Regions from separate parts of the Anaeromicrobium sediminis genome, predicted to be linked through region 2. Evidence: riboswitches for the same ligand, from Rfam matches in the RefSeq annotation. Region 2 holds a riboswitch; each other region holds the start of a gene.
What was found. A riboswitch is a leader RNA that binds a small molecule or an ion and turns the genes downstream of it on or off. The one in region 2 is predicted to bind thiamine pyrophosphate.
Positions count from the first base shown of each region.

Region 1: linked by a shared signal. The riboswitch ahead of thiS (sulfur carrier protein ThiS) and the one ahead of thiC (phosphomethylpyrimidine synthase ThiC) in region 2 are both predicted to bind thiamine pyrophosphate.
Region 3: linked by a shared signal. The riboswitch ahead of thiT (energy-coupled thiamine transporter ThiT) and the one ahead of thiC (phosphomethylpyrimidine synthase ThiC) in region 2 are both predicted to bind thiamine pyrophosphate.

Region 1 is NZ_NIBG01000007.1:107,069-113,307, forward strand. Features, by position in the region: gene CCE28_RS09850 (prepilin peptidase) at 1-521, opposite strand, end outside; gene CCE28_RS09855 (prepilin-type N-terminal cleavage/methylation domain-containing protein) at 564-755, opposite strand; gene CCE28_RS09860 (thiamine phosphate synthase) at 880-1,515, opposite strand; gene thiH (2-iminoacetate synthase ThiH) at 1,500-2,603, opposite strand; gene CCE28_RS09870 (thiazole synthase) at 2,603-3,379, opposite strand; gene thiF (sulfur carrier protein ThiS adenylyltransferase ThiF) at 3,392-4,207, opposite strand; gene thiS (sulfur carrier protein ThiS) at 4,200-4,391, opposite strand; TPP riboswitch at 4,544-4,653, opposite strand; TPP riboswitch at 4,694-4,792, opposite strand; gene CCE28_RS09885 (response regulator transcription factor) at 5,099-6,239, opposite strand, start outside.
Region 2 is NZ_NIBG01000018.1:32,320-38,558, forward strand. Features, by position in the region: gene CCE28_RS16410 (GerAB/ArcD/ProY family transporter) at 1-623, shown strand, start outside; gene CCE28_RS16415 (DUF6765 family protein) at 745-1,803, shown strand; TPP riboswitch at 1,917-2,026, shown strand; gene thiC (phosphomethylpyrimidine synthase ThiC) at 2,247-3,560, shown strand; gene purF (amidophosphoribosyltransferase) at 3,563-4,867, shown strand; gene CCE28_RS16430 (ArsR/SmtB family transcription factor) at 5,022-5,342, shown strand; gene CCE28_RS16435 (permease) at 5,368-6,239, shown strand, end outside.
Region 3 is NZ_NIBG01000025.1:51,726-57,964, reverse strand. Features, by position in the region: gene CCE28_RS18830 (B3/B4 domain-containing protein) at 133-795, opposite strand; gene CCE28_RS18825 (YcdB/YcdC domain-containing protein) at 897-3,086, opposite strand; gene thiT (energy-coupled thiamine transporter ThiT) at 3,378-3,899, opposite strand; TPP riboswitch at 3,980-4,082, opposite strand; lysine riboswitch at 4,218-4,396, shown strand; gene CCE28_RS18815 (Na+/H+ antiporter NhaC family protein) at 4,533-6,239, shown strand, end outside.

The DNA.
Region 1 (6,239 bases), on a different contig from region 2:
GTCATACCTATTAGTGATATGATTAATAAACTTCCAGATCCTATTATGACCCCTATAAAAGGACTATACCAAGGATCATTACCATATATGTACATGGGAAACTTTCTGTTATATAAGATTACTAATATACCTACCATTGTGGCCATAAATACCAATTGATCTGGTATAATCATATGATCATAATCAATAAAACATATTACAATTAATATACTCATTAAGATAGTGTATACTATAAAATCTATACTATCTCCATACTTATTAAACAATAGTAGAAATACTAACCCAGTTAGAAGTTCTACCATCATATATCTTGGTCCTATTTTAGTCTTACAAAACCTACATTTTCTTCCTAGAAATAAATAACTTAATACTGGAATCAAATCAATTGCTCTCAATTTATTCATACACACAGGACAGTGGGATCCTGGCACTACAATTGATTCCTCCCTAGGTATCCTGTATATGCATACATTTAAAAATGATCCTATTAAAAGTCCTAGTATAAATACTTGTATATCCATATTACTTCACACCCTTTTAAAAATACTATCATAGCCTACTTTCTAAAATTCACCACTCCTTGTCCTACCATTTTCCTTAATTAATTCACATTTAGCTTTCTTAAGAGCTATTCTTTGAGTCGCCTTTTCCCACTTCATTTTGTTGTAAGGGAAAAAAAACAAAATAATAATCTTAAAAATTAGTAAAGCTATTATTAACTCTATTAAAGTAAACCCATTCTTCCTATCCTTCATTTTACCACCTTTTTTCTGTATGCTATACATATTTTATCACACTTTACTTTTTTTGGAAACGGTTACACGAAACATATATATAATATAAAGAGCCATGCTTTTTTACATAGCTCTTTATTCTTCCTTACATATTATCTTTAATCCTTTTTGCTGCCATAAAGGGATGTTCGTCTGTCATAATATATGACATAACAGCCACCCCCTCTACCCCTGTTGACATGACTTCCTCCACATTTTCATGATTAATCCCCCCCAGGGCAATAACAGGAATATTTACATTTTCTCTTATTTCTTTTATAAAATCTATCCCTCTACCCTTTAATCCTTTTTTACAATCAGTTTCATATACATGACTAGCTAGCAAGTAACTAGCTCCCTTTTCTTCTGCTATTATGGCTTCTTCTAAACTATGTACAGAAACGCCTAAGAGCTTATGCCATTTAGGCTTTTCCTTCACTAAGTCATGAAATCCCATGTGGTATCCGTCTAAATTAATTTCCTTTGCTACTTTTAAATTTCTATTAATAATAAATAATACGTCCTTATGCTGAATTTTGTCTTTTATGTCTTTAGCAATTATAATTAATTCATCATAGGATAAATCCTTTTCTCTCAATACTATAGCATTAACCCCGCCATCTATTGCCTCTTCTATTACATGGCTCAAGGTAGGTCTTTTAATCATATTACGGTTAGTAATGAGAAAAAGCATCTTATGATCTTTTATAAGCCTATTAATATTTGTCATATATGCATCCAATCCTTAAATACAGGTTGATATCCCTTTTCTAGAATACTCTGACTCATTTCTTCTACACTTCTTAGGTCTGCTATTTCAAATTGTGCTTCTCCCTTATTACTAGCACTATGACCTCCCACTTCTGTACTTACTCCTGCCGACATTTTTGTAACTCCTAGGGGTATTAAATTATCCCTAAGAATTGCCTCTTCCCTTGTGGAAATGGTAATTCCTACGTAAGGTAAAAAAATCTTTAAGGCAAGAATATTCTGAACTAGATTTTTGTCACTTACCTCATATACATTCTCAAACACACCTGCATGAGGACGTATGCGAGGAGGAGATACATTAATAGATACATGGGGATATTTATTCTGAAGATAATTTGCATGGACTCCCGTAATAAACCCTTCCATTCTCCACTCATTAAGTCCTAGAAGAGCACCAATGTTTACAGTTCTCATATTGGCCTTACAACCTCGTTCTGGCGCATCTAATCTGTATATGTAATCTTTTTTTGGTCCTGAAATATGTACATTGTCATATATATCCTCATCATATACTTCCTGATAGACAGTAAGACTATCTACCCCAGCATTTACTACCTGTTTATATTCATCTTCATTCAAAGGATATATTTCAATACCTATGGAATCAAAATATTTTTTCAAAACATTAACAGCATCTACTATGTAGGATACTGGTGTAGCCTTTGGAGATTCTCCTGTTAATAAAAGTACATGTTTAAGCCCCTCCGCTGCTATAGCCTTTGCTTCCATTTCTATTTCTTCTAAAGATAATCTTTTTCTTTTTATATGGTTGTCTACATTAAATCCACAATAGGCACATTGGTTTATACATGTATTTGATATATACATGGGTGTGAACAGTAATATGGTTTTACCAAAATGCCCTACTGACAATGAATGGGCCTTCTTTGCCATCTCTTCTAAGAACTTCTCCCCTAAAGGTGATAACAATGCTAAGTAGTCATAAACATTGATTTTGTCCTTATTTAGAATACTATGTATATGTTCCTCAGTAAGATTATTAAAAAATTCTTCATAATTAAATTCCTTAAATTTTGAATATTCATCATAAAAAGCCATTATAATTCCCCTTTATGTAAAAATCCTGTAAGAGGTGAAGAGGCATGAGCATGTTCCTTTATAGGAGCCATTTTTGAAAGATATGCAGTTCTTCCAGCCTTTACTGCCAATGAAAAAGCCTTTCCCATTTGAACAGGGTCCTTTGAGGTGGCTATAGCTGTATTTACTAAAACTGCAGCTGCTCCCATTTCCATAGCCTCAGCTGCCTGAGAAGGCTTTCCAATTCCCGCATCCACAATTATTGGTAAATCAATTTCATCGATTAATATCTGTACAAGTTCTTTTGTTCTAATACCCTTATTTGTCCCTATAGGAGCCCCTAAAGGCATAACTGCTGCTGCACCTGCATCAACTAATCTTCTTGCTGTCATTAAATCTGGATTCATGTAAGGAAGTACAATAAACCCTTCTTTAGCTAAGATTTCTGTAGCCTTTATAGTCTCTTGATTATCTGGAAGTAAATATTTATTATCTGATATAACCTCTATTTTTACCCAATTACCACAACCCATGGCCCTTGCTAGCCTTGCGATTCTAACAGCTTCCTCTGCATTTCTTGCCCCGGATGTATTTGGTAATAAGATAGTATCCTTTGGAATGTAATCAAGAAGATTTTCCTCCTTAGATCCAATATCAACTCGTCTCACTGCCATGGTTACCACTTGTGTTTCACAGTTTTCTATTACTTGAGGAATAATATGTTTACTTGGAAACTTTCCTGTTCCTATAAGTAATCTACTCTTTAGTTTATTTCCCCTAATATCTAATAAATCCATATTTGTCAACTCCTAAGTCTCATATTCGTCTAAAATTATTCTCAGTACAGTATTGGCCTGATGGCTTGCTGCAATAGATACCCGTGGTGCCATAAGACCACATCCTGGTTTTGCCTCTGAAATATCATCACCAATCAAATAAAATTTATCTCTTATCTTTTTTGTCTTTATAGTATTATTTGAAAAATGTCCAGCCATGCCAGATGCAGCCACAATATATTTACTAGTTAGCTTTGATAATGCAATATTTACTAATTCTGCCTTACAAATGGGATTATCGAAGGCCTCCACTATTATATCCACATCTTTAAAAGACTCTTCCATATTGGTCTTATCCAAATAAATATCTCTGATTTCAACTTCTACAAAGGGATTAATTTCACTTATTATTTCTTTTAATGCCCTAGTCTTTTTCATCCCTATGTGCTTTAAAAAATAATGCTGTCTATTTAAATTACTTGGTTCAACCAAATCATAATCTACTAAAACTAATTTTCCTATTCCAATTCTAGCTAGAGCTACGGCCACATTTGATCCTAGGCCTCCTAGACCTGCAATTCCTATACATGCCTTTTCTACCCTTTCGTGCACCCTTGGTGTATGTCTTGAAACAAGTAGTGATTCAAGTTCCTCCCTATCTGGAACTGCTCCTTTAGTTATAAACACAACCCTATCATTTTCTTTTAAAGGTACATCTTCCTTAATAATAAATCCATTTAAAACTACTACATCTGCTTCCTTTTTAATTAAATCCCTAAGAGAAAAGCTAGTAATTCCCTCATTTACACTCATTTCCTTTTCATTTACATATATTTTCAAATCAACCACCTCCCACAAAGCTTACTATCTCCACTTTGTCAGCCTTATTAAGTATATGTTCTTCATACATTTCTTTAGGTACTATTTGAAAATTCACTTCTACAACTACTTTTTCTTCTTTTAAATCTAAACCCTTTAATAATTGTGTAATTGTAACCTTTCCAAAGTCCATCTCTTTGCCATTTATGATCATATTCTTCCCCCTTTTATTTAACATTTTAAATGCTAAAATTTTATATAAACTAAAAAAAGCCTATAGGATAAAATCCTTCATAGGCTTGTATAAAATCCATATACTAAAACTATAATTCTTCATGAATTAAGAGTCTCTATAGTTATGTATATATTAATACAGTATACTAGTCCCTACGTTGGCATTATCCAAATCAGGTTATAAGGGTCAGAGATAACATCCCTTTCTCAGCCCATCCCTATGAGCTCCCCAAATCATATTAAATTAAAAAAAGCTTGCACCTAGGCAAGCTTATAATGAACCTTATTCATTCCTTGCTTCCCTACGACAATATTAATTGTATCAGGTTTTAAGAGTTAGAATTTCTTCTTCTCAGCCCTAAGGCACCCCTAGCAAACTTATTTAACTACTACCAGTATAATCCAACATCTTAAGTTTGTAAAGTTTAAAAATAATGTTTTATATTTGCATATACCAACTATATCCAAATTCAATAAAGCCTGGCTACTTACAAGGGAATATGAATGAAAAATTTTTATAAGGTGGAACATCAGAACATCCTATGTTGTAAACAATTGTGAACCTTCTATCGTGAATATAATATTCGCACTCTATAGTCTGATAGTGACTTACCTTATAAACGTTTTTGTTTATATGACTGCCGTAAGTTCACACTCCCTGAGCATCCGTCTAATCTTCATCATACTCTAATTCTTACTTACATATTTACTAGGTGAAATTCCTGTGATTTTTTTAAACATCCTACTAAAATAGTTAGGGTCACTATATCCTACCCTTCTATATACATCCTTTACTTGTATTCCTTCCTTTAGCATCTTCTTTGCCTTCTCAATTCTTATATGGGTTAAAAACTCTATAAAGTTTTGTCCCGTTTCTTGCTTAAATAATTTACTTAAATAAAAGGTGCTAATGGCAAATTTATATGATAGATCTTCTAACTTTATTTTTGAATCATAGTTCTTTACAATGTAATCCTTTACATTTTCTATTAGATCATTACTTCTACACAATTTCACATAAGTATCTAAATCTACTAATATGGCATTTTTAATAGAGGATTTACTTCTCTTATTTTTAATCATCTCTTTACTATTTTTAAAATAAATCTCATTTTTTTCCATGAAAGCTCCATATTGAAGAAAGCTTACTATTTCATTTATTTCTTCATAAAAATTTAAATCACGGGAATTAGTTTTTTTCATTATATATCCTAGCATTTTTTCAAATTCATTATAATAATTCAAATCAAAGTTTAAAACTTCCTTACATATTCTTAAACGATTTTCATCATTAAAGTCCATGTTAGTATTTATAGTGTTTAGCTTTCCTATAATCTTAATTACATTTTTTTTGATGTCCTCAAAGTAATTATTTTTCTCATACCAATAGATTAATTCCTCATTAATATTATTTTTCAATTCCCTTTCTATTTTTTCTAAACTTTTTTTTATCCAATACTCATCTGCTTCTTCTTCCTCAATTAATATATATATATTGTCATTGTAAGTAGACATTATGGAGTTTACCTTTGACTTGAAGCTCTTTTTTATTTTAGATTCCACAAACTCCCTATTTTTCTCATCAGTTCTAATTCCTATTAAATGGGCCGTATCTATATTAATCTTAAATATATTTTCATTAGTGCATATTTCCTTTATTTTCTCACTGCCACCTTCTAATATAAATGATATTAATTTTTCCTCCACTATACTTTTAATATTTATTATTTCCTCCTGCAGCCTTACCTTTTTGTTAGCTTCTTTTCTTTCCGATTTAATATTTTTTATAATATTTTCTAATACTTCTATTATCTTTTTTCTTCTAACA
Region 2 (6,239 bases):
TATTAATACCTAGGATGGATTATTTAAATATAATGCCCATATTACATTGTGGCATTTCAAATCTTATGAAGGCAACATTAAGTACCTTTACTTTTCCCTTTGCAGAAACCTTGTTGTGTATAGTTTTAATAGAAGAAATTAAAGATAAGAAAAATGCGTATAAAAGTTATGCTAAAGGTATATTGATAGGTGGAATGACTTTAGTTGGAGTTACAGTTGCTGAACTATTAGTAATTGGTCATAACATATATGCAAATACATATTTTCCCGTATACGTGGTGGCTAGCCAAGCTAACTTAGGAGAGTTTTTAGAAAGGATGGAAATTGTCACCATCTTAGCAACGAGTCTAGCCACATTTGTGAAAGTGGCTACTTGCATATATTTTGCAGCTAAGGGAATAAGTACTGTGTTAAATATGAAAAGATATAATCATATAGTGACACCCATAGGCCTATTAATATTGGGTGTTTCCTATATTGTTTATCCTTCAGTTATGGCCATTATAGGTTGGAGTACTAAAATATATCCCTATTATGGTTTAGTATTTGAAGTATTTTTACCCTTAATAATACTTGTAGGAATATATATTAATAAAAATAAAAAGACAAACGTAAGAAATTGAATTATATAGCAGTTATAATAGGTACTTATTTTACTTGTAATCTATAGTAAAGAAAAAAGTTAAGGCATTATGTACTACCCCTATTCATATAATGTATAAATTATGTGAGTGGGGGTTTTTTATGAATACAGAGTTTCATTATTATATGACCTATCTAATAGCTACCCGAGCGGGATTTAGACCAGAATCAGCTAAAATAATAAGTATAGCTTCTCAATATGTGGATAATAATAATATGATTTTTACCATAAATAAAGGAACTGTAGAAGAATATACAAATCATATTAGTCAGACTATGAATATAATCAAACCTAAGAAGAAATTATTTAGAATATACCCATTATTTCATTTTATCCCTGGAGATCCCCTGGCTGTATCTGCAAGAAGGAAAGATGGGAAATTACATATGTTAAATACTACACCAAATAGTACGAATGCTAATAACATATTTGATGCGGCAATTTATAGCAAAAATCTATATAGGATTGGAATAGCTACCCATTCCTTTGCAGATACTTGGGCACATCAAAACTTTATTGGACTTTATGATACATTTAATTCTGTGGATGGAGGAGTAGAAAAGGTTATACCATTTATAGGTCATGCTTCTGCCTATTTTTATCCTGATTGGCCAGCCCTGATTTGGAAAGACAGTAGATTAGTGGGAAAATATATTAAAGTAAATAATAAGGAACGATCTTTGCAAGCAGCAAGGGAAATATTTAGGAAACTTTATTTGTTCTTAAATCCAAATGGAACTGCAGAACATGTACATTGGGAATCTAAAAAATTATTAGAGGATTTAAGTAATGCCATAGGGAAAATGGACCAAGGAAATGACGAAAAAGAAAATCGCATAAAAAGATATAAAGAATTGGCTATGAAAAAAGAGTATGGAGGAGTGGCATTAGAGGATTATAAAAAGGACACATGGTTTGATGAGGTAGTAAATGAAGAAATTTTAGGAATAAGGGATAGGAGTGTAATATCTGTAAATGGAGTTAGTGTAGGGTTAAATAGATATGATCCCCTAACAGATATATATACCTGGAAAAATCCTAAGACTTATAAAAAAAGTCATTGGTATAAATTTCAAGAAGCAGTCAAGTCACACCAAAAGGTGGCCTTTAATATATTAAGCAAGAAGAACTTTTCTTATTTAGATCTAAAAGACTGGTAAAAGAATATTGGCATATGAGACAATGGGGTCTATATAAAAAGTTAAATAATTTTATAATCTATAGACCTTTACAAGGTAAGATAAAAAAAGTATACTTAAATTGTAAAAAATAATATTAAGACAAGGGGAGGCTATAAGGATAGCCTGAGAGAGAAATGTTATTTCTGACCCTCATAACCTGATTTTGGATAATGCCAACGTAGGGATGTTTATATTTAGTATGGGATAATTGTGTACCATTCATATAAAATAGACTCGTTACGAGTCTATTTTTTTATATAAAAATACAGTTTAACCTACTAATTTTATAAATAAATATGTCTATATTTAGTTCTATGTGTATAGTTATTCCATAATTTTAAAATCAGATAGCTTTATGAGAGTCAGCCATAACCCTACCCTTTAAAACTTTAATTATTTAATAAATCATAAGGGGGAGAATTATGAAATATAATACTCAAATGGAAGCGGCTAAAGCTGGTGTAATAACAAAGGAAATGGAAATAGTATCGGAAAAGGAAAATATGGATATACACAAATTAAGAGACTTAGTGGCAAAAGGATTAGTAGTAATACCAGCTAATAAGAATCATGAAAGTATTAGTCCAGAAGGAATTGGTAGTGGACTTAGAACTAAAATAAATGTAAATTTAGGAATATCGAAGGATTGTCCTAGCATAGAAAAAGAAATTGAAAAGGTAAAAATGGCCATAGATATGAAAGCAGAAGCCATAATGGATTTAAGTTCATTTGGAAAAACAGAGGAATTTAGAAAAAAAATAGTAGAAATTTCTCCAGCTATGATAGGAACTGTACCAATTTATGATGCAGTTGGTTTTTATGATAAGGAACTGAAGGATATAAAGGCAGAAGAGTTTTTAGATGTGGTAAGAAAGCATGCAAAGGATGGTGTGGACTTTGTTACTATCCATGCTGGGTTAAATAAAGAAACTGTAAATACATTCAAAAGAAATAAAAGATTAAATCATATAGTATCTAGGGGTGGATCATTAACATATGCATGGATGGAATTAAATAACATGGAAAATCCTTTTTATGAATACTATGACGAACTTTTAGATATATGTAGAGAATACGATGTTACCTTAAGTTTAGGTGATGCATTAAGACCAGGAAGTATAAATGACTCTACTGATGCAAGCCAAATTAAAGAATTAATAACATTAGGAGAACTTACTAAGAGGGCTTGGGAGAAGGATGTACAAGTTATGATAGAGGGTCCAGGTCATATGGCAATAAATGAAATAGAGGCAAATATGCTACTTGAGAAAAGATTATGTCATGGAGCTCCATTTTATGTATTAGGTCCTATAGTTACAGATGTGGCACCAGGATATGACCACATAACAAGTGCCATAGGAGGTGCTATTGCAGCTAGCTCAGGAGCAGACTTCTTATGCTATGTAACTCCTGCAGAACATCTTAGATTACCAAACTTAGAGGATATGAAGGAAGGAATTATAGCATCTAAAATAGCAGCCCATGCAGGAGATATTGCTAAAAATATACCGGGAGCAAGGAATTGGGATTTTGCAATGAGTGAAGCTAGACAAAATTTAGACTGGGAAAAAATGTTTAAATTGAGTATGGATCCAGAAAAAGCAAGAAGATATAGGGAAGAATCTATGCCACATGATGAAGATAGCTGTACCATGTGTGGAAAAATGTGTTCAATGAGAAACATGAACAAAGTAATGGCTGGGAAAGATATAAACATATTAAGAGATGATGATTAATCATGAAAATAGATGAGTTTAATGATAAATTCAAAGAAGAATGTGGAATATTGGGAGTATTTTTTAATAAAAAAGAAAATATGGAAACAAAAGTATACTCAGGCCTATTGGCCCTACAACATAGGGGTCAAGAAAGTTGTGGTATATCCTATAGAAATGATAATGAAATTGAAAATATTAGGAAGATGGGATTAGTAGATAACTTATTTGAAGGACTTCAGATTGATACTAATCTATTGATAGGCCATGTAAGATATTCCACATGGGGGGAGAGTACTATTAAAAATAGTCAACCCCTCCTTAGTAATAATATTAGTTTAGCTCATAATGGAACCCTAACAAATGGAGAGGATATTAAAAAAATTCTTGAAAAAAAGGGAAGAAAATTTAGTACGGATACGGATTCAGAAGTAATATTAAAAGTATTTGAAAAAGATGGTATAAGGGGGATTTACAATAATATAAAGGGTGCATATGCAGTAGTTATTATAAAAGATAATGAATTAATAGCCATGAGGGACCCTTTAGGAATTCGCCCCATATGTATAGGAAAGATCCAGAACGGGTACATAGTAGCATCAGAAAGTTGCGCCATAGAGGCTATGGGAGGCTCATTTATAAGAGACTTAATGGCAGGAGAAGCAATAAAAATAGATAAAAATGGAGTTTCCGTAATAAGAAAAGGAAATGAAGTATGCAATACATGTGCCTTTGAATATATATACTTTGCTAGGGAAGACTCTAAGATAGACGGAATTTGTGTAGGGCAAATAAGAAGTAAATTAGGAAAAATTTTAGGAAAAGAAGACTTTAGTAAGGCTCATATGGTCATGGGAGTGCCAGACACAGGAACTTTACCATCCATAGGTTATGCTGACCAATCTAATATTAAATATGAACCAGGAATCCTCAGAAATAAATATGTAGGAAGAACCTTTATAGCTCCAAAGAATAGGAAAAACAAAGTAAATGATAAGTTTTTTATATTAAAGGATAAAGTAAGAGGAAAAGATATAGTTGTAATAGATGATTCCTTAGTAAGTGGAACTACAAGTAAGGAATTAATAGGTAAGTTAAAAAAAGTAGGTGCTAATAGGATACATTATAGGATAGCTTCTCCTATTATAAGGGGGAAATGTGACCTGGGAATAAATATGAAGAATGAAAATATAATAGGTCACTTTAAAAATCTAGAAGAAATAAGAGATGAAATAGGTGCGGATACATTAAAATATATAAGTATAGATAATTTAATAAGGGTATTAGGGAAAAATATTTGTACGCTATGTTTTACTAATAAAGTATAAAGGGAGATGGTAATTATATCATCTCTTTTTATTTTATGGATCAAAATATTCCACATAAATTAAATTTAAAAGTGGAAAAAAGTAGTTGAAAGTTTATTATAAAGATGATATAACTATATTAGAATATTCTAATATAGTTAAAAGGAGGATATGAATGAATAATTTATATTATGATTTATCTGCTTCCTTTATGAAGGCATTAGCTCATCCCACTAGGGTTAAGATAATAGAGAGATTAAAGGGAGAAGATGAACTTTGTGTGTGCCACATATATGAGGATCTAGAATTAGAGCAATCTAATGTATCACAACATTTGAAAATACTAAAGGATAAGGGGATTTTAGAGAGTAGAAAAGACGGATTAAAAGTTATGTACAAAGTTAAATATAAGGAAACAATAGAAATATTAAATCTAGTAAAGAATATATTGGCAACGGAACTAAAAGAAGCGCAAGAAAACTTAAGGGGGGATTAGGGTGTTAAAACAATTTGCTGACTTCATGGTTAGGGATTTATTTAAATTAAATTTAGAATCCCATTTAGGTTCAAGTGCACAGTTTTTCATATACGATACATTAAAGATTATAATACTTTTAAGTTTTATGATCTTTACCATATCCTATGTGAGAAGTTATTTTCCACCAGACAAGGTTAAGAATCTTTTAGGTAAAATTGGTGGAGTAGGAGCTCATGTTCTAGCTTCTATTTTAGGTGTATTATCACCATTCTGATCTTGCTCTACTGTGCCTATATTTATAGGTTTTGTGGAATCGGGTATTCCACTGGGAGTTACTTTTACATTTTTAATAACGTCACCTATAGTAAATGAAATAGCAATAGGTTTTTTATTTATAACCTTTGGTGCTAAAATAGCAATAATATATACATTGGCAGGGATGATTATAGGTGTTGTGGCAGGAATAGTAATAGAGAAGATGAACTTAACCCATTTGGTAGAAAGTTATGTATATGAAATGCATATGGGAGAAGCAGAAAGTGAGAGATTAGATTTTAATGGAAGAATAAAATTTTCACTTATAGCAGTAAGGGATATTGTAAAGAGAGTATGGTTATATATTATAATAGGAATAGGAATTGGAGCTGCTATCCACGGATATGCACCAGAAGGTTTTATGGTTAAATATGCGGGGCCTAATAATCCTATAGCCGTATTTGTGGCAGTTGTTTTAGGAATTCCCCTTTACTCTAATGCAGTAGGGACTATTCCTATAGTAGAAGCACTAATTAATAAAGGGGTAGGTGTTGGAACAGCTTTAGCCTTTATGATGTCTGTAGTAGCCCTATCTTTACCAGAGATGATTTTGTTAAAGCAAGTAATAAAACCTAAATTAATTGCCATATTTGTGGCAAT
Region 3 (6,239 bases), on a different contig from region 2:
TTTTCCTTATAGTATCTAGTAATTTGCATCCATAGATATTAAATATAATCTTATCCATATGCCCAATTCCCCCTTATTAACAAAATAGTTGATTAAACAAATTAATGTGAAATCAACTATCTCATATCTTATCTATTCTACTATGTACGTTTCTATATTTTCTCCATCTGCGTATTTTTCAAATAGTTCCTTAGCCTTTTCATTCCACTGCTTTAATCCTTCTGTTCCTCCAAAGGCAAGTATGGTCATTAGCATCTTAGTAGTATCTTTAGTTATTTTGGTTCTCTCACTATCACTAGTAGGACTTCCAAATGCTCCTAGGTCATCACTCACCACAGGCATAAACTCTATATTAAGAACACCCCTACCAATGCCCTCATAAGGTTCATCCTTCTTACCAACTCTCATAACCACGTCACCCTCTATCTTATCCATGTTAAAGCATCCTATAGGATAGTATGACGTTATAGATAGTAAGTTGTTTATATCTACCAAATTATTAACCTTATATAATCCCTTATCTTTAACTACTCTTCTTATTAGGGCCTCTGATGCTATTCTGTATCTAGTAGGATCTTTCTTGCATTTTCTGTATCCATCTCGAGCATCTTTATTATTTGGAAGAGTTGCTATGTCTTTTACTTCTAACTTATTCTTTAGTTCTTCACAAGCTTTATCTATTTCTTCCCAAAGTTTATCATTGTGTTCTGTTACTTTTACATCTCCATGTATTACACCTAATGCCATGGTTGGAATATTATTTTTAATTTCATCTGATATGGTTATGTTTATCATTAGTATCACCTCAATATATATTTTAACCTAACAACCAGAATTTTCAATAATCATATACATGATCATATTAATAAATAAAGGTGGACATCCACCTTTATTTATTAATATTCTTTAAAATTTTCCAAGGACTTATATATGATTATAGCCATATCTAAGTAAGTAATATTCTTCTGTGGATTAAATTCTTCACCTTCAATCAATCCAAGACCTTTACAAAGAGCCACATATCCCTTATCTTCTTCACTTATCTTATTAGCATCTTTAAATGGCAGTACATAAATGTCCTGTGCCTTAGCTAATTTTTCATAACCTAGGGCTTTTACCATAAGCTTAGCCATATCCATATTGTTAACTTTCTTTTCTTTATTAAATTCTACAGCTTCATTATCTAATATTTTAAAATATACAGCGCCCTTTAAGATACTGTAGTTCTCATCTTCTTTAGATATGTTAGTAAACTTTAAGTCTTCATATCTATTAGCTCTATAGGCTCTATATCCTTTAGCCTTAGTTAACATTTTCACTGCATCTATTAAAGTTATTTCATTATTTAAACTGACTTTATCTATATCAATAACTTCTTTAGCTGCCAATACCTTTAATTCTTGTATATATGGATGATTTTTATCCACATTAGGTTTTTCATCTAATTTAACTTCTTTACCCGAATAATCTACAAACGTACCAGTGTTAGCATCTATGTTTAATCCATATCTATTAATTTTATTTTCTAATACATAAACTAAGTTTAGCTTATTATGTTTTTTATCCATATCCTTAGAGTATATTAATTTGCACTCTAAATTCTTAAGCCATAATTCTTTTCCTTTTTCTTCTGAAATTTTCCCAACATGATTTGGAAACTCCATATTATCAGTCCATCTCATATGGATATCTTCTATTGTTCCGTCCTGTGCACTTATATTTATATTTATGGAATCACCATCAAATCCTATGCCATTTTCTTTTCGAGAGAAATGAAAATAATAATCTCTTTCTATTTCATCATCATCTAATCTTTTATAATGGTTTTGATTAGTATCTATATCCCTTATTTTATCTGGATAAAATCTTTCTATAGCTTCTATAGCCTTATCATATGCTTCATTCCAAGTTAACTTTAGTTCAAATTCTTCTGATCCACGTCTGTAATTATAAATATTAACGCTTAATATTTCTCCCGTATCTGCGTTTATAGTTATTCCTCCATCTGTATCATACTTTTCTGCACCTTTTTTTCTAAACTCCACTTCCCAACAATTCTTTCCAGCATTTCTATATCTATTAACGTTCTCCATATATTCTATGGAATCTATTTCTATCTCTTTTTCATACAGGTCTTTTAAAAGGGTTTTGATTATTTCTTCAGCCCTTTCTTTGTCTACTTTCTCTTTTTTAATATTTAAAGCTTTTTTGTATATTTCTTGTTTTCTATCAAAGGATATATCTTTACTCTCTAAGTTTTTATCTATATTGTATTCTTTAAATTCTTTTGTTTTAGCATCTAATTCATTCTTTCCCTTATAACTTGCTCTATATACTAATTTGATATTTTTAGTTTTTCTAGTTTCCTCATCCCTAATTCCTAAATAATATTTCTCCATAGCAACTTCATCTTCTAGCAATTTTCTAGCTTCTTCTTTATCTATTATATTCTCTACTTTTGGTGCATCTATATTGTAGTCCCAGTTTATTCTATATTCTATCAATTCCCCATTTGTTCCATCTATCCCTAGATTTATGCCATTAGAAGGAAATTCCACACCATTTATTTGTCTTACATATTCAAATCTATAATTAGAAATGTCATATCTATTCATTATTCTATTTTCTTCATTTCTTAATTTAACACTTCCAACTTTTCCTGGTTGAATTTTTTTAAGAAACTCTTGAGCTTTTTTCTTAGCTTCTTCTTCTGATATGGATGGTACACTTATCTTTTCATCATAATCATAAGAATCCTTGGTACAATCCAATAAAATTCCCGTATTAGCATCTATTTCAACACGAAAATTAACTCCACCATTTTCTTTACGATTTCTCCATCTTATTCTCCATACTTTACTGTCTTTCTGTCTCCAACTCTTTTCTAACTCTATTCTCGTTTCAAATTTTTTCTCATCAATCTCTGTGGCAAAATAATTCTTTAGAAACTCCTTTCCTATGTCCGTCGCCTTATCCTTTGATATTTTCACATTGGTTTCACTTGTGTCTTCATTAGCAAAGGCTGGCATACTAATTGAAAATACCATCACAAGAACTAAAAAAAGACTCATAATCTTTCTTTGCAAATTTAACATCCCCTTTTCCTTTTATTTCCTATTACATTGTAATATATTTCCACAAATAATGTAATAGTACTCTAATAATAAAAAGTTTTTTATATAAAAAAGGCATGCGACCTATGCTTCGCTAGGAACCCCTATGGTTTCCTTCGACGATTGCTACCGCAATCTGAGCACCCTCCTTCAAAGAGGCAGGGGAACTCTTCACCTACAACCCCTTCTTTTTTTATTGATTTATAGTTTTCATGATAATTAACTTTCCTAGACAATAAAAAGGCCCTCAAAAGAGGGCCTATTTTAATATTTCATATTTTTAAGTGGTTTATGTAAAAGTCCGTATATGAATATTGAAATTATTATTTCAGGTATCAAATAGGAACCATTATATATAATTGAATAGGTAAGGGGACTTACTCCCTCTGGTGCATAAGAGGACCATACTACAACCCCAGAAACTACATGGGCTGCAAATCTCATAAATATACCTATAAACACTCCTAGCATTTCCTTTGGTAGACTTCCCTTAAAGAAACCAGCCAGTCCTAAAAATCCAAAAGCAACACTATAATCAAACAAAATTGATACTATGTGAAAAGACCATTTAGGACCTAATATGAATTGTATTGTACCATATACAATTCCAACGAAAACTCCCGGTCCACCTCCCCATCTTAGGGCATATACTAAGATAGGAACCATACTACCAGCTGTTATAGAACCGCCATTGGGAAGTTGATATATTTTAACAAGACTAAGTACATATGCCAAAGCTATAACTATACCACCTTCAATTAATTTCTTTGTTGAAGAATTTTTCATTTATAACCCCTCCTAAAAAAATACATAATTGCCTAGTAAACAAAATAAACCATGTACTTGGAAAGCACATGGTTTTTTATTAAAAAATCACTACACTTCCCTTCGCTAGTTCTAACTAGATCAGGTTCAAAGGGTTACAGAATCAAGTCTGCTCTCAGCCTTTAGGCACCCCCAGTGAATACATAACTATTCAATTTCACGACCATAATATCATACCTATAAATTTTTGTCAAAAATGACCTTTCATATTTTTACTATTGACACATTTTCTAAAAGATACTATTATATTAAGCATACATTTAAATAATCCGTTTGCAGTTCAATAATAGAGGTGCGATATTTATTAGTATTATAACTGAGTTAAGCAACTTTGACGTTATGAGAAAGGAAATTTCGCCGAAATGTATGACTGATAGCTTTAAGGTCATATGTTGGGACTATACAGAATATGTATGGGACTGTCACAAAGTTTTTCTTTGTGGAGGGCTATTGTTGGAATTAGAAATATCATACGTTTTTTTGACGTGTTTCTAACTCCTTAAGCCTTAGCTTAAGGAGTTTTTTTATTTTACACCCCAATAGCAATATAAGTTTGAATTAGTAAACGGATAGACAAAATAGGGGGAAGAAAAAATGAAAAGAAGAGTCTTTATACTTACTTTATTATTTATTTTATTAATGACTACTGTCTCTTTAGCTGTGGACCCAGAAGTGGCCCAAGCTAATGCAGACAAATATGGTTTATTAACATTATTACCACCATTAGTTGCCATCGCATTGGCTTTTGTGACTAAAAACGTGGTACTGTCCTTATTCATAGGAGTGTTCTCCGGGACTTTCTTAATAGCACTTAACACAAATAATTTCTTTGGTGCTATTATCCACGGTTTTTTAAATATTGTTAACCACATATTAGGTTCCCTTGCTGATAGCTGGAATGCAGGTATTATCCTTCAGTGTTTAGCAATCGGAGGCCTTATAGGTGTTATATCTAAAATGGGTGGAGCAAGGGCCGTAGCTGAAGCTCTAGCCAAAAGAGCTAAGACTCCTGTAAGTGCCCAATTAGTAACTTGGCTTTTAGGTTTAGTTGTATTCTTTGATGATTATGCAAATGCCTTAATCGTAGGTCCTATTATGAGACCAGTAACAGACAAATTAAAGATATCTAGAGAGAGATTGGCCTTCATAATCGATGCTACAGCTGCTCCAATTGCAGGTATTGCCCTTATCTCCACTTGGGTAGGTTATGAAATAGGACTTATAAAAGACGCCTATGAATCCATTGGACAAAGTGTAAATGCCTATGGTGTATTTATGGAAACTATACCTTATAGATTTTATAACATTCTTATATTAGTATTTATAGTTGCCACATCCATAATGTTAAAAGAGTTTGGACCAATGCACAAGGCGGAAGTTAGAGCTAGAACTACAGGAAAATTATTACCAGATGGAGCTACTGCCATGTCCTGTGATGAAGGTGATGATTTAGAACCAAAGGAAGGAATCACATTAAGTGTATGGAATGCTATAATTCCTATAAGTACATTAATAGTCGCAGCATTTGTTGGTTTTTACTTTAATGGATATGGGTATTTAGATGAAACTGTTAAAGCAGCAGTAGATGGATCTCCATTGTCAGTAATGGCCATTAGAGAAACCTTTGGTGCATCTGATGCAAGTATAGTTTTATTCCAAGCAGCATTAATCGCCAGTGTAATTGCCATAATCATGGCTGTAGGAAAGAAAATTCTTACCGTATCTGAAGCAATTGATACTTGGGTTCAAGGCACAAAGTCATTAGTTATTACAGCAGTAATATTATTATTAGCTTGGTCCTTATCAGGAACTATTAAGGAATTAGGTACTGCTAAATTTTTAGTTTCAATTTTATCAGATAAGATTCCAGCATTCTTATTACCGTCAATAATATTTGTATTAGGATCTATCATATCCTTTGCTACAGGAACTTCATATGGTACTATGGGTATCCTAATGCCATTAGCTATACCTCTAGCTTATGCCATATCTCCAGAAACTAGTTATGTAGTAATGAGTGCAGGAGCAGTTTTAACAGGCGCAATCTTTGGAGACCACTGTTCTCCCATATCAGATACGACCATATTATCTTCCATGGGTTCTGCATGTGACCACTTAGAACACGTTAAGACTCAGCTATATTATGCTTTAAGCGTAGGCCTAATATCCGTATTATTTGGATATATTCCTGTAGGACTTGGAATTCCAGTTTGGATAGTACTACCAGTAGCTATCATATTAATATTTGTAGTAGTTAAGTTCTTTGGAAAAAGTGTACCAGATGCAGTAGAGAATATTGAA